Regions from separate parts of the Catonella sp. genome, predicted to be linked through region 2. Evidence: predicted binding sites of a transcription regulator. Region 2 holds the regulator's gene; the other holds the start of a gene.
What was found. Region 2 encodes Rex, which represses fermentation and respiration genes when NADH is low (regulators of the CRP and FNR family bind a similar motif). Its sites were predicted from a motif close to ATTGTTAANTANTTAACAAT; they were not measured.
Positions count from the first base shown of each region.

Region 1: ACO6HM_RS09830 (glycerol dehydrogenase) is a predicted target of Rex. The motif match lies at 5,199-5,218, and genes of this name have one in related genera.

Region 1 covers NZ_DBHIEC010000019.1:35,339-43,427, forward strand. The annotation lists gene kduI (5-dehydro-4-deoxy-D-glucuronate isomerase) at 1-361, shown strand, start outside; gene ACO6HM_RS09820 (gluconate 5-dehydrogenase) at 371-1,174, shown strand; gene ACO6HM_RS09825 (polysaccharide lyase 8 family protein) at 1,232-4,909, shown strand; gene ACO6HM_RS09830 (glycerol dehydrogenase) at 5,266-6,360, shown strand; gene mgtA (magnesium-translocating P-type ATPase) at 6,593-8,089, shown strand, end outside.
Region 2 covers NZ_DBHIEC010000008.1:38,766-46,854, reverse strand. The annotation lists gene ACO6HM_RS05735 (EAL domain-containing protein) at 1-1,817, shown strand, start outside; gene ACO6HM_RS05730 (polyribonucleotide nucleotidyltransferase) at 1,981-4,074, shown strand; gene ACO6HM_RS05725 (redox-sensing transcriptional repressor Rex) at 4,108-4,743, shown strand; gene acpS (holo-ACP synthase) at 4,756-5,115, shown strand; gene ACO6HM_RS05715 (NAD(P)H-hydrate dehydratase) at 5,118-6,689, shown strand; gene rlmH (23S rRNA (pseudouridine(1915)-N(3))-methyltransferase RlmH) at 6,686-7,177, shown strand; gene mscL (large conductance mechanosensitive channel protein MscL) at 7,272-7,691, shown strand; gene eno (phosphopyruvate hydratase) at 7,862-8,089, shown strand, end outside.

The sequences.
Region 1 (8,089 bases), on a different contig from region 2:
TAAGAGAGTAATTAATCAGTTCATTCATCCTGACGTGCTTCAGACCTGCCAGCTTTCAATGGGAATGACAGTACTTGAGCCGGGAAGTGTATGGAATACCATGCCTGCACATACACATGAGCGTAGAATGGAAATCTATATGTACTTTGAAGTGCCTGAGAATCAGGTTGTCTTCCATATGATGGGTGAGGGACAGGAAACAAGACATATTGTAATGCAGAATGAACAGGCTGTGATATCACCATCCTGGAGCATACATTCAGGTGCAGGAACCTCAAACTATACCTTTATATGGGCTATGGGTGGAGAGAATCAGGCATTTGATGATATGGACAATATAGAAACTACTGATTTGAGATAGGAGAAGAGTATGGAAAACATAATGAAACAGTACGATTTGACAGGAAAGGTGGCACTTGTTACAGGTGCTTCATACGGAATAGGCTTTGCCATAGCTAAGGGACTTGCTTCTGCAGGTGCGACCATAGTGTTTAACGACAGAAGAGAAGAGCTTGTGGAAAAGGGAATTGAGGCCTATAAGGAAGAGGGAATTAAGGCATACGGCTATGTGTGCGATGTAACAGATGAAGACGCAGTGGAAGAGCTGGTAGCAAAGGTTGAAAAAGAGGTTGGAATCATCGACATTCTTGTCAACAATGCAGGTATCATCAAGCGTATACCTATGTGCGAGATGAAGGCTTCAGAGTTCAGAGAGGTAATAGATATTGACTTAAACGGACCTTTCATCATGTCAAAGGCTGTAATACCAAGCATGATTAAAAAGGGACATGGAAAGATAATCAATATCTGCTCAATGATGAGCGAGCTTGGTAGAGAGACTGTAAGTGCTTATGCAGCTGCAAAGGGCGGACTTAAGATGCTTACCAAGAACATTGCATCTGAATTCGGCGAGCATAATATCCAGTGTAACGGAATAGGACCTGGATACATTGCTACACCTCAGACAGCTCCTCTTAGAGAGAAGCAGGCAGACGGCTCAAGACATCCTTTTGATTCATTTATAATTGCCAAGACTCCTGCTGCACGTTGGGGTGAGCCTGAAGATTTGGCAGGCCCTGCAGTATTTTTAGCATCTGATGCGTCAAACTTTGTAAATGGACACATACTATATGTGGACGGAGGCATACTTGCATACATCGGAAAGCAGCCTTAACAAAGGAATCCTGTGTAAAGATTCACTGTAAATAAAACATTCTTAATGGAGGTTGTTATGAAACTTAATGGGGTAAGAAAAAAAGTCAGTTGGATTTTAGCACTTGTTTTATGTACACAAATACTTATGCCTTCTACGCCTGTAGTTGCAAAGGCTTCTTTGATGGAGGATACAACCATGTCGGATAAAAGCAGCGCTACAGAAAGTGAAGTTAACAGTATTGAGGTTGTAAAAGGAAGTACGGCCTTAATTAAGACTCCTGAGGGGTTTAAGGAGCCAATCACCTGGACTACACTATTTAAGAATGCAGATGGTAATCCAATTAAAAATGTAGGAAGCAAGAAAAAGAAAGATGAATTAAAGAATGGTGAAAAAGATGGAGACCGCTCTGAGGGTATAGCTAAGACAGACCATATAGCAAAGATAGAAAGCACAGATGACGGTGGACTTATAACGGCTTTTGAAAAGGGAATGGTATATGCAAGGGCTGTTGACAGCAAGGGTAAGAGCAAAGAGTGGAAGGTAAATGTATTATATACAGCTAAAGAAAATCTTCCAAAAGTAACTTCTGAGGACTATAAGAGGCTCATAGGGAAGTGGACAGCTCAGCTGATAGGAGAAAATCCTGATGCGAATGATGCCGCTATTATGGAGACAATTAATAGTCTAAACACACAGGCTCAGGCATTGTGGGATAGTTACAGATATAAGGGACAGTCTGCCTGCGCAGATGTTCCTTGGCCTGATGAAATCGGCAAGAAGGGTAATAAGAACATTGAGTTTGCAAGGGATGCGGTTGAATTCAGACAGACCTTTAAGAATGTACTTTTGATGGCAAAAGCTTATCGTTTGGAGCATGGTGCGCTGTATAACAACAAAGCCTTGCTTAATGACATGATAAACATACTTGATTGGCTGACTACCAACTGTTATCGTCCACAGTCTCAGACTGACAACTGGTGGACCTGGGAGATAGGTATTCCTAAGGATATAGTTCCTACCCTCATACTTTTAGCGGATGATTTAACCAAGGAGCAGAAAGAAAAGTTCACTGAGGGAGTTAGATTCTTCCAGCCTGACCCTTATCATGGTGGCTCTATTGGCACCGGTTCTACACATGTACTTGGATATCGCATGCAGTATGCAGCTAATAGGGTGGATAACTCGATGACTGCACTTGGAATAGGTTTATTGCTTGAAGACAATGAGTCTGTGTATCTTGCAAGTGAAGCCTCATCTTCAGTACTTGAATTTGTTTCAGTTGAGGATAGTACAAAACTTGCTGAAAAAGGCTACCCAAACGGATATTATAAGGACGGTTCCTATATAGACCACTCACGTACTCCTTATGCAGGTTCTTACGGAATAGTAGTACTTGAGGGTATAGTGAATATATCAGCAATTTTAAACAATTCTCCTTGGCAGTTCAGACCTGAGAAGGCTAAGATATTAGAGGATATATTTGTAAATACTTATGGTTTAGGTGTTTATAATGGTTTAATGTTAGATACCTTACGAGGCAGAGCTGTCTCAAGAGAAATGGTTACTGACAAATCAATTGGACGCCAGGTAATGACATATATTATCAAGTCACTAGACACTGTTAGTGAAACCGGACGACAGATATTATTGAACTATCTTAAGAACTGGCTGGCTGCTGACTCTGAGTTTGTTGGAACCCTAAAAGAACTTAATGAAATCGTTGTAAAGCAAAAGGCTCAGGAAATAATCGGAAATGCAGGTATCTCAGGTGTTGTTGAAAGAGCTCATAAGAACTATCCTCTGATGGATAGGGCGGTTCACAGAACTGATAATTGGCTATTTACCCTCAGTATGTTTTCTGAAAGAATACAAAATACTGAGATTATGAATGGAGAGAATCTCTATGGATGGCATCAGAGTGATGGTATGACCTATCTTTATGGCAAGGATACATCCTATTATAACGATAATTACTGGAATACCATCAATCCTTTCCGCTTACCGGGAACTACAACTGTGTCAAAGAATATAGGAAATGGCGTAAAGGATAGCAGCGGCTTCTATCAGGACGGAGATTATACCTCTAAAGAGGCCTGGGTTGGTGGAAGCGAGCTTGGTGGCTATGGTATAAACGGTATGTCACTTTCAGGAGAAAATGACTCAAAGACACCTTATGAGCCTAATCTTAGAGCGTTAAAGTCATACTTTATGTTTGGTGATGAAATAGTATGCTTAGGTTCAGGAATAAATGATAAAGACAGCAATTTTATCACAGAAACAACTGTTGAAAATAGGAAGCTAAATGATACTGCATCAAATCAGATTACATTGAACGGGAATAAGCTTGAACTCACACCTGTTAATGTAAATGTGGCTGAGATTGTAAAGGGTGAAGGCCTTGGAACAGGTGCTGCTTCAATGGAAGGAAAGGCGCTTGAGAATCCTAAGTGGATTCAGCTTGAAGGAAATGTAGAAGGAGATGGGGTTGGTTTCTATTTTCCAAAGGAATCCGGACAGTTAAAGGCGAGAATAGCAGCAAGTACAGGTAATTGGGGAAATATTAATCTTACCGCTACAAAAGATGTAGTTAAGAATTACTTTGAGTTATGGTTTGACCATGGCAAGAATCCTCAGAATGCCGAGTATTCCTACGTAATTCTTCCGGGTAGAACTGAGGAAGAGATGAAGGAATATGAGAAGAATCCTTCTGTAGAAATCCTTGCAAATACCGATGAAGTACAGGCTGTAGGCTACAAGAACAAGAGTGTAATCGGTGCAAACTTCTGGCAGGACAAGACGGCAAGTGTAAGTGGCATAAGTTCTGATAAGAAGGCATCAATCATTGTGAAGCAGAGTGGAGATGTGGTTGAAATCGGAGTATCCGATCCTACCATGAAGAATCTTGGCACAATTGAAGTAGACATCGACAAGGAATTTGGTGAGGTTATCAGTGCAGATCCTAATGTTACTGTAGCAGCAAATAACGGAAAGGTTCACCTTGTTGTAAATACTGCGGGTAAAAACGGTGATACCTCTTATGCTGTGGTAAGATTAAAAACAAATAAGCCTTCTGAGACTACAGGTATTCCTGTAATCCCGGTAATTCCTGCCAAGAAACCTTCTACACCTGAAATTCAGCTTACCGAAGATAAGACTCCTGAGGGTAAGGTAGTAGAGGGAAATACCGCTACCACAGGTGAAGAAAAGAAGAATACAGCACTTAAAAAGATAAGGCTTAACTTTAACCTTACAAAGGCTGAGGTAAAGAAAGGTATTAAGAATCTTTCCAAGATATTGGTTAAAAAGGTCACACTGAAGAAGGCTGCGAAGGAGCCAGCTGATTTGAGCCTTTCTGTAAGAGATGAGAAAAAGAAGGTGATTTACTCATGGTTTATAAGTGGAAAGGAACTTGCGGCTTCTAAGAGTAAGTTTAAGGACCTTAGCTTAGGCTTAAAGGTTATTCCATCAGTCAAGATAAAGCCTTTAAAATCATTGCTTAAAGGTAAGAATGGAGCTGTAGTTTCATTCACATATAGGGGTAAATTCCCTGCTACTGCTACCATTAAGCTACACGATAAGCTCTTTAAATATCCAAGGAATACAAAGCTCTATGTATATAAATACAATGAGAAGAAAAACAGGATAGAAAAAGCTAACGGAAGTGAAGTAAAGGCTGTGAGCAAGGGAGTGATAACTCTTAAAATATCAAAGGGTTCAGATTATCTGATTTTACCTAATAAGTTGAAGAAGTAATGTATTAGTTAAGCAAAGGCTTATTTAAAGCAGTCCTGTTGTTTCAATGAATTAAGCCGGTCCATATGGCGTGTGGACTGGCTTTATGAACGTTTATGAAAAAAAACAACTGTTAGGAGGTTTGCAATTGATGGCTAATAATGGTTGTAAAGCTATGATGCATAGATATGGTTTAAAATGATAAAGGCAGAAATATATTATCAAGAAACTGCCATTGCAAAAATTTCTAAAATAATAAAATAACATTTGCAAATAAATAATTAATGTGCTAGAATAACCTCCAGAAATAAATGTTAAATATTTAACATACTTTGCTAAAGTATTATGTTAACAACTAAATTAAATGGAGGTTTGTTATGGAACGTTTAAGAATGATGCGTGCGCCACTTAAGTATGTACAGGGAAAAGGGGCCCTTCTTCACTTTCACAAAGAAATGGAATACATGGGCAAGAGATGGTTATTTGTCTGTTCCAACAGCGGTTACAAATGCTGCCACGATGAGTTAGAAAAGAGCTTTGAGGGTAAGGATGATTACCGCAGATATGAGGTATTCGGAGGGATATCCAGTATCAGCGAGATAAAGAAGATGCAGGATATAATTGTGGCTGATAAAATAGATGTAGTAGTTGCAGTAGGTGGTGGCTCAGCAGTTGATGCAGCCAAGGCAGCAGCTTATTATGAAGGCAAGAGAGTAGTTATCATACCTACCGTTGCAGCTACTGATGCACCTTGTACAGGACTTTCAGTTATTTATAATGATGATGGAAGCTTTAATAAATACCTTTTCTATCCACAGAATCCTGATGCGGTTTTAGTGGACAGCGATGTAATAGCTAAGGCCCCTGTTAAGTTCTTAATAGCAGGAATGGGGGATGCTTTGGGCACCTACTTCGAGGGAAGAGCTTCACTTCGTACTGAGTCTCCTAGCCTTGAGGGTGGCGGTATCACAAGAGCCGGTATGGCTATTGCAAAGACCTGCTATGAGACTTTAAGGACTCATGGAAAGGCAGCAGTTGTTGCCTGTGAGAATAATGTTGTTACTCCTGCTCTTGATGCTGTTATAGAGGCAGCTGTTTATCTATCAGGCGTAGGTGCTGATAATGTAAACTGTGCAGCGCCACATTCATTCTACAATGGTCTTACATCTTTGGGTGGACATGATGCCTACCATGGTAACTGCGTAGCATTTGGTACCCTAGTGCAGCTTACTCTTGAGGGAGCTGACAAAGCAGAGTTTGAGGATATTCAGAACTTCTGCCTTGAGGTAGGACTTCCTATAACACTTTCAGAACTTGGTGATTTCACAGATGAAGACATCCATACTATGTCTAAAAATGCCTGTGTAGAAGGTGAAACCATTCATAACCTTGCAGGAGATGTAACCCCTGAAGAACTCTACTGCGCTATCATTGCAACAGATGCTTTAGGAAAAAAGAGACTTGGAAAGTAATTAGGTATATTGTAAGCACGGCTTTATGGCATTTACAGTTAGTGTATCCATAAAGGCGTGCTTTATTTTTTTATGTAGATAAGCGAAGATACAGCTGTTAGCTAAAAGAGTTATTATAGCCGTCAACATTTTTATTGATTATTTCTCCAAATAGGTATATACTCCAAAGTTAGAAATGAATAACAAAACAGATAGTTTTGATACTACCTGCTAAAGGAAAGGGATTCAAACTATGGGCTTAATGGATGAAAAGATGACAAGCTCTGTGTCAAAATCAGAGGGGGTTGAGGCAGAGTTTAGGAGTATTGCTGCGAAAGAGAAGGGAGAGCTTCTTAAAGAGCTTAGCTGCAGTGATAAGGGAATAAGTGATGATGAAAGGGAAGAAAGACTTGAAAAATACGGATACAATGACTTATCCGCAAATCAAAAGCACAGCTGGCTGTATTTTATAGTTCACAGCTTCACTGATGCGTTTATTTTGGTGTTGCTTGTATTGTCGTTAGTTACCTTCGTCATTGAGAAGGATGTTGTTTCCGGAGTAATTATACTTGCTCTTGCCTGCATGAGTGCAGTCATAAGGTTTGTACAGGACTACGGTTCTTACCTTGACATGCAAAAGCTTAAGGAAATGGAACATGATACAGTTAGAATACAGGTTCCGGGTGAAAATGGTCCTGAAGTAAGAGAGGTACCTGTTGAAGAGGTTGTTCCGGGAGACATACAGTTAATTGGCTCAGGAGACATTGTCTGCGGTGACTTATATCTCCTTGAAAGCAGAGATTTATTTGTATCTGTTTCAGCATTTACAGGGGAATCAATTCCTGTAGAAAAGACTGTTGGTGCAGATTTACGAAATGTAAATGCTGCTGAGTTAAACAATATATGCCTTGGTGGCTCTACTGTTAACTCAGGAACAGGCCTTGGTGTTGTGGTACGCACAGGAAAGAGCTCATATCTTGGGGGAATTTCTTCCACAATACATACAAAGAAGAAAGAGACTGACTTTGACCGCAGTCTTGCAAAGATAACAAGGATACTTATTACCTACATGGTAGTTGTAGTTTTATTTGTGCTCCTAATCAATGGTCTGGTTAAGAAGAACTGGCTTGAAGCCTTCCTCTTTGCGATTTCAGTTGCAGTAGGCATTACGCCTGGTATGCTCCCAATGATTGTAAATGGTACTCTGGCAAAGGGTGCGAAGTTTCTTGCAAAGAAGAAAACGATTGTTAAAAACATGTCAGCCATTCAGAATCTTGGCGCGATTGATGTTCTTTGTACAGACAAGACCGGAACATTGACAATGGACAATGTAATTTTGCAGAATTATTATGATATTAACGGTGAAGAATCACATCTGGTACTTAATTATGCGTGGATGAACGCATATTACTCAACAGGAGTTAAGAACCTGATCGATAGGGCTATTTTAGCCTATGGGCAAGAAAATGATGTAAATAAGTATGCGGGAGGATATGTAAAGACTGACGAGATTCCTTATGACTTTGAACGCCGCAGAATGAGCGTGCTTGTATCTAATCCCGGAGGAATGCACTTAGACGGTGGTGAAGAGGAATTGCTTCCTAAGCCAAATGAAGAGGTGCTTATTACAAAGGGAGCCCTCGAGTCTGTACTTGAGTGCTGCAGCCGTATTAGAGTGAAGAGGGAGTATAACAATATCAGTGAGGCCGATTTGGATAGGATAAAAGCCCTGGCTGACAGGCTAAACCAA
Region 2 (8,089 bases):
TTTTGATGTTCATTGCATTTATTATAATTTATAAACTGGCGGGGCTTAGTCCTGCTTATTATGGAAAATACATTATTCTTCTTGCATCCTTCACTATTGCAGTAGTGGTCAACTTGTTATATAAGTTTCTTAATTATGCGGTGGATATATCGGTACTCGGTTACACAGTCAGTGTAGTGATGGTTTATCTGGTTTTGCTGGAGAACAAACAGAAAGCATTAATAGATAAAATGCTCTCACGCATTGTTTTAAAAACAGATGATATTATCGTGTTTCTTGATATTGAAGGTGAATGTGTATTTGTAAATGACGTAGCAAAGAGCTTTTTTGGGGTCAAGGATGATTATTCATTGGTCATTAAACAAATTAGTAAGATGTTTAAGCTAGAGAACTTTGACAGTGAAAGACTTGAGTATTCTACCCTATGTACAATGAGTGACAAAGGTGAGCAGAAGCATTATGACATTGTATATAAGAAGATGTATAGGAATGGAAAACCGGAAGGCAGCTATTACAAAATAAAGGATAGAACCATAGATGTTGATATATTCAACAAGGACAAATACAAGGCTACGCATGACAAGTTAACGGGACTTTATAATAGTGATTACTTTTGCGACAAGGTTGAAGAAATATTAAAGGAGAATCCGGATAAAGATTACTATATTTTATGCTCTGATGTTCAGGATTTCAAACTTATCAATGATTCTTTTGGAAAAGTTGTTGGTGACAAAGTGCTTAACTCAATAGCTTGGAAGCTAAGAGAAAAAATAACTAAGAATACTTTGTATTGCAGGCTTTCAGGAGACAAGTTCTGTATTCTTACAGAGAAAGATAAGTTTGATGAAGAACTATACAAAAGTATAGCAAAAGAAGTATCGATGACCGATGGCATACACTATCCTATCAATATGCAGATAGGTGTGTACTACATTGAGGATAGAAAATTATCTCCATCTATGATGATTGACAGAGCAGGAATGGCTATATCTAAGAACAAGGAAGATTATCAGAATAAGATATTCTACTATGATGATAAGATAAGAGAATTAAAATACTGGGAACAGAGACTTTCAGGTGAACTTGACAATGCCATCAGTGACAATCAGCTAAAGGTGTATCTGCAGGCACAGTGTGATGGGGATGGCAAGGTTATAGGAGCTGAGGCTCTTATCAGGTGGATTCACCCTACCGAAGGTCTGATGCCGCCGTATAGATTCATACCTATGTTTGAGAAAAACGGTCTTATAAGCAAGGTGGATTTGTTTGTATGGAAAGAAGCAGCAAAACTATTAAAGAAATGGCAGAATGAAGGAAATGGTCATTATTATATTTCAGTGAATATTTCGCCTGCAGACTTCTATTTTCTAGATATTTACAAAGAGCTTGTAAGGATAGTTGAAAAATATGAAATTAACCCTGCAAGACTAAAGCTTGAAATCACAGAAACCCTGATTATGAAGGATGTTGAGAGTAGGCTTATGATAGTAGAAAAGCTTAGGGACTTTGGATTTACAGTGGAGATGGACGACTTTGGAAGTGGATATTCTTCACTTAATATGCTTAAGGATATATCTGTAGATGTACTCAAGCTTGATATGGGATTCTTATATAAAACAAAGGATGAAGAAAAGAGCAGGAAGATTATAGGAATGATAGTTCAGCTCTCGAAGGCTCTTGATATGCCTGTAATCTGTGAAGGTGTAGAAACAAAATCACAGTTTGAATTCTTAAGAAATATCAAATGTGATTATTTCCAAGGATATTTGTTTGCGAAACCTGTATCTGTTAAAGAATTTGAAGAAATACATATGTAAATAGGTATATCACACTACTATTGCGATTGGAATGCGGGTGTGATATACTGTTTTTAGCTTTGTTAATTTTTTGCCGAGACTTCTGAAAAGCTGATTCAAAGGAGTCATTTTTTCAGTAGTTTCGGGATTTACAAAGCCAGTATAAAAAGGAGATAGTAAAATTATGTTTAAGAGTTTTAGTATGGAACTTGCAGGACGTACCCTTACAGTAGATATAGACAGGGTTGCCAAGCAGGCTAATGGTGCAGCGCTTATGCACTATGGCGATACAGTTGTTCTTTCTACCTGTACAGCATCAGAGAAGCCAAGAGAAGGTATTGATTTCTTCCCACTTTCAGTGGAATATGAGGAGAAGCAGTATGCTGTAGGTAAGATTCCGGGAGGCTTTAACAAGAGAGAGGGTAAGGCTTCTGAGAATGCGGTACTTACTTCAAGGGTAATTGACCGTCCTATGCGTCCTCTTTTCCCAAAGGATTACAGAAATGATGTTACACTGAACAACCTTGTTCTTAGCGTAGATCCGACCTGCTCTCCTGAACTTACTGCCATGCTTGGTTCAGCTATAGCAACAGCTATATCTGATGTGCCTTTTGACGGACCTTGTGCAACTACGCAGGTAGGTCTTATTGACGGAGAATTTGTAATCAATCCAAGTAATGCCCAGATGGCTTGCTCAGCCCTTAAGCTCACAGTTGCTTCTACAAAAGAGAAGGTTATTATGATAGAGGCAGGTGCTGATGAGCTGCCTGAGGCAAAGATGATTGAGGCTATATATAAGGCTCATGAAATCAACCAGGAGATCATCGCATTTATCGAGAAGATAACAGCAGAGTGTGGCAAGCCTAAGTCAGAGTATGAGAGATATGCAGTACCGGAGGAGTTCTTTGCTGCAATCAAGGAAGTTGTTACACCGGAGGAGATGGAAAAGGCTGTATTTACTGATGAAAAGCAGGTAAGGGAAGAGAACATTTCTGCTATCATGGATAAGCTTAGCGAGCATTTTGCTGAAAATGAAGAATGGCTTCCTTTCCTTTCTGACGCCGTATATCAGTATCAGAAGAAGACTGTCAGAAAGATGATATTAAAAGACCATAAGCGTCCGGACGGCCGTGAGATGTCTCAGATAAGAAAGCTTGCAGCTGAAGTTGATCTCATACCTCGTGTTCATGGCTCAGCTATGTTCACAAGAGGCCAGACTCAGATTTGTAATATTACCACTCTTGCACCTCTTTCAGAGGTTCAGAAGGTGGACGGACTTAATGCAGAAGAGACCTACAAGAGATATATTCATCACTATAACTTTCCTTCATATTCAGTAGGAGAGACAAAGCCATCAAGAGGACCGGGAAGAAGAGAGATAGGACATGGTGCTTTGGCTGAAAGAGCTCTTATACCGGTACTTCCTAGCGAAGAGGAATTCCCATACGCTATCCGTACAGTATCAGAGACTTTCGAGTCAAACGGATCAACTTCCATGGCTTCCACCTGCGCATCCTGTATGTCGCTTATGGCTGCGGGTGTGCCTATTAAGAGGATGGTAGCAGGCATTTCCTGTGGCTTGGTTACAGGTGAGACAGATGAGGACTATGTACTCCTTACAGATATTCAGGGACTTGAAGACTTCTTTGGAGACATGGACTTTAAGGTAACAGGTACAACAGAGGGAATCACGGCTATTCAGATGGATATCAAGATTCACGGCCTTACAAGGGAGATAGTAGAAGGTGCGATCGCAAGAACAAGGGAAGCCAGAATGTTCATCATGGACACCTGTATGAGACCTGCAATAGCAGAGCCTAGACCAAGTGTGAATGAATATGCACCTAAGATTGAGCAGATTAAGATTGATCCTGAAAAAATTGGTGAGGTTGTTGGACAGAAGGGTAAGACCATCAATGCCATCATAGACAAGACAGGAGTTAAGATAGACATTACCGATGAAGGAAATGTAAGTATTTGTGGTACGGACATTGATAAGATAAATGAAGCTAAAGAAATAATAAGAATGATAGTGACTGAGTTTGAAGAAGGTAAGGTTTATACCGGTAAGGTTGTATCAATAAAAGAATTCGGTGCCTTTGTTGAATTTGCTCCTGGTAAAGAAGGAATGGTGCATATTTCTAAGGTTTCAAAAGAGAGAATAAACAATGTTGAAGATGTGCTTACGCTTGGAGATATAGTAAAGACTATCTGCCTTGGAAAAGATAAGATGGGAAGAATATCATTTAGTATTAAGGATGTACCTGCAGGAGTGTAAATCATAACACTGAATGGGGTTGGAGGAAAAAATATGGAGTCAAAGAATATATCTCCTGCGGTCATAAAGAGACTGCCTAGATATTACAGATATCTGGGGGATTTACTGAAATCGGGGATAGACAGGATTTCTTCTAAAGAGTTAAGCGAGAGAATGCAGGTTACGGCATCTCAGATTAGACAAGACTTAAATAATTTTGGGGGCTTCGGTCAGCAGGGTTATGGTTACAATGTAGAGTATCTATACAATGAGATTGCCAAAATTTTGGGGCTTGATAAAGACTACAGCCTTATTATAGTAGGAGCAGGTAATCTAGGAACTGCAATCACGAATTATACTGATTTTGCAAAAAGAGGATTTTATGTAAAGCAGGTCTTTGATATTAAGCCTGAATTAATTGGTAAGAAAATCGGAACTATAGAAATACTTGGAATGGACAGCCTGCCTGATTATATCAAAAATAATCAGGTAGACATAGCTGCCATTACAGTTCCGAAGGAAATGGCAACTGAAACTGCAGCAAAACTCGTAAAGTGCGGTATCAAGGCGATATGGAACTTTGCACCTGTAGATCTTAGATTACCAAAGGATGTTATAGTTGAAACAATTCACCTTTCGGACACTTTGATGAGACTCTCTTATTCACTTAAAAATAAGGGGTCTAAGTAAAGGAATATTAGCTTGATTATAGGGATTGGTAATGATTTAATTGAAAAATCAAGAGTCAAAAAAGCATGCGAAAAGGATGCTTTTTTGTCGTATGTTTTTACTGAGCATGAAAGAGAGCTGATTCAAAAAAAACCTGATAGGGCAGCAGGAAACTGGGCTGTGAAAGAAGCAGTGGCAAAGGCGATGGGAACAGGCTTTCTGGGATTTAAGATAAGAGAGATAGAAGTCCTAAGGGATGAGCTTGGGAAACCCTATGTGAACTTATATGGTAGTGCAAAATTAAAACAAGAGGAACTTGGTATTAAAGCATTCTTTGTTTCAATCTCGGATACCAAAGAATATGTGAGTGCTGTAGCAGTGGCGGAGGGCTGATTATGATAAGACTTGTAGACAGCGAAGGAGCAAAAAAACTAGATGAAGATGCAAGAAAACTTGGCATGCCCGGGATGGTGCTTATGGAAAGAGCGGCTCTGTCTGTGGCGGAGTTTATAAGGGATAAGCTTCTAAGAGATGACGAGGATAAAAAGATTATAGCAGTTTGCGGCTCCGGCAACAATGGCGGAGATGGCATTGCCTGTGCAAGAATACTCCATGAATGGGGGTATAATTCAGAGGTAATAATGGTTGGGAAAAAAGAAAAGTTTACCAATCAGACAAAGCTGCAGATAAGGCTTGCTAAAAATAGCGGAGTAGCAGTTAAAATAGCCAATCCAGCCAAGCTAATTACTGAAAAAAGTGAATTTAACCAGGCTATAGTCATAGATGCGGTATTTGGAGTGGGATTTAAGGGTAAGCTTGAAGGAGACTTGGCTAAGTTTACCGAGTATATCAATATGTTTGATTCAGTGAAGGTAGCGGTGGACATCCCTTCGGGAGTGAATGGCAGCAATGGAAAGGTTGAAGGGGTAGCTGTTAAATGTGATTACACAATTACTTTTGGCGTAAATAAGCTGGGGATAGCCGTATATCCGGGTAAAGATTATGCAGGTGAGATTGTTGTGGCTGACATAGGTTTTCCTAAAAAAGCCCTGGAGATGGTTTCTCCAGATACATTTACCTTTGATGAGTCTCAAATAAGCTACTATATGCCTGAAAGAAGAGAGTACAGCAATAAGGGGGACTTTGGTAAGATACTGATAATAGCGGGTTCAGAGGAAATGTGCGGAGCATCTTTCCTTTCAGCTCTTGCGGCATACAGAACAGGTGGAGGACTTATTAGACTCTTTGTGCCTGAAGCAAACAGACAGTCTCTGCAAAACCTGCTTCCGGAAGCTATACTTACTACATATGAAGATAGTGCTGACAAGGCGATAAGTAAGGTAACTGCAGATAAATTGGAGAAGGCTGTGAAGGAATGGGCAGCCGCGATAGTAATAGGTCCGGGTCTTGGCTTAACCAAAAGGAGCAAGTCTCTGGTTGATAAAACCTTAGAGATATCAGAAGTGAGGACTGTTATAGATGCAGATGGGCTCACACTCTTTAGAGAGATAGTCGAAGAAAGGGAGAAAAGGAATTTTAATCCTGTTAAAGATATGAAAAAGAACTATATCCTTACTCCTCATATCAAAGAATTGGCTGACTTATTATATTTGCCTAAAGAAGAAGTGAAAGAGAATATAGTTCAGATTGCAAAAGAGCTAAAATACTGTAACGGAGAAATAGTTATAAAAGAGGCAAGAACACTGGTTACAGGCAGTGGCAAGTGCTATATAAATAACAGCGGCAACTCTGGCTTGGCAAAGGCCGGCTCGGGTGATGTGCTTACAGGAATACTTGCAGCTTTAATCGCCACTGAAAAACAAAGACCTTTTATGGTAACTCCTCTTGGAGTTTACATTCACGGACTGGCAGGAGATATGCTGAAGGAGAAAAAAGGGAAATACGGAATTATCGCCAGAGAACTGGCTGACGAGGTAGCTGAAGTGATGAAGAGGTATTCGGATTGAAAATAACTATACTTTGTGCAGGTAAGATAAAAGAAAAGTACTTTGAAGCGGGCATTGCAGAGTATACCAAGAGGTTGTCAAGATATACAGTTATTGAAATAAAACAGGTGCAGGATGAAAAAACTCCTGACAACGCATCAGAGGCTGAAGAAGAGAAGATAAAACAGGCTGAAGGGGCGAGAATGCTTGACTTTCTTAAGAAGGCAAAGGGAAGTGACTGCTATGTGTTTGCTCTTGTGATTAAAGGGAAGGAGATAGACTCTGTAGAACTCTCAGAGAAGATATCGGAGCTTACCGTAACGGGAAAGAGCCATCTTGTATTTATCATAGGTGGGTCTTTAGGGCTTTCAGATGAAGTGATTGCGGAATCCGATTATAAGCTTAGCTTTTCAAAGCTTACCTTTCCACACCAGCTTATGAGGCTGATTCTCCTCGAACAGATATATAGGGCATTTAGGATAAAAATGGGTGAACCTTATCATAAATGAGAAATTAATGTTGTTAAATCATTACTTATATGTTATATTAAGACCGACATCATAATGGTTTTAAATAAAACATTTTAAGGAGGAGAAATTCCAAATGAAGAAATTTCTTGAAGAATTTAAGGCATTTGCGCTTAAAGGCAATGTGATGGACCTTGCAGTAGGTGTAATTATAGGTGGAGCTTTTCAGGCTATAGTTACCTCTTTGGTTGGTGATATTATTACACCAATTATCGGTATATTTGCAAGTACTGATTTTTCTAATCTTATAGCTACCATAAATGGTTCTGAAGTAAAGTACGGAGCATTTATTACAGCTATAATCAACTTTATTATAATGGCATTTATCATCTTCTGTATCGTTAAGGGGCTTAATAAGCTTGCTGAGCGTAAAAAGAAGGAAGAGGCAAATGAGCCTACAGAAAAGACCTGTCCATTCTGCCAGAGTACTATCAGCATCAAGGCTACACGCTGTCCACACTGTACTTCTGCACTTGAAGTGGATATGGATATGTAATTTTGCTGTTTAGTATTTGAATGGGACTCATTTGTTAAAAAGTGAGATTTATTCCCAAAAATTTACCACATTTTTTACATTATCTATCTAGTTTTTTTATGCTAATTATGTTATCATCTTAGTGTTTAATAATACTTTACAATGCGGAAAGCATGGAAAGGAAGAAGAAAATGGATTATTTAGGAAATTTAGAAATCGAGAAGGTTATCGGTAGAGAGATTATTGACTCTAGAGGTAATCCAACTGTTGAGGCTGAAGTTATTTTGGCTTGCGGAATAGCAGGTAGAGGAACTGCTCCAAGTGGTGCTTCTACAGGTGAATTTGAGGCTCTTGAGCTTCGTGACGGTGACAAGTCTCGTTATGGTGGTAAGGGTGTTCTTAAGGCAGTTGAGAACATT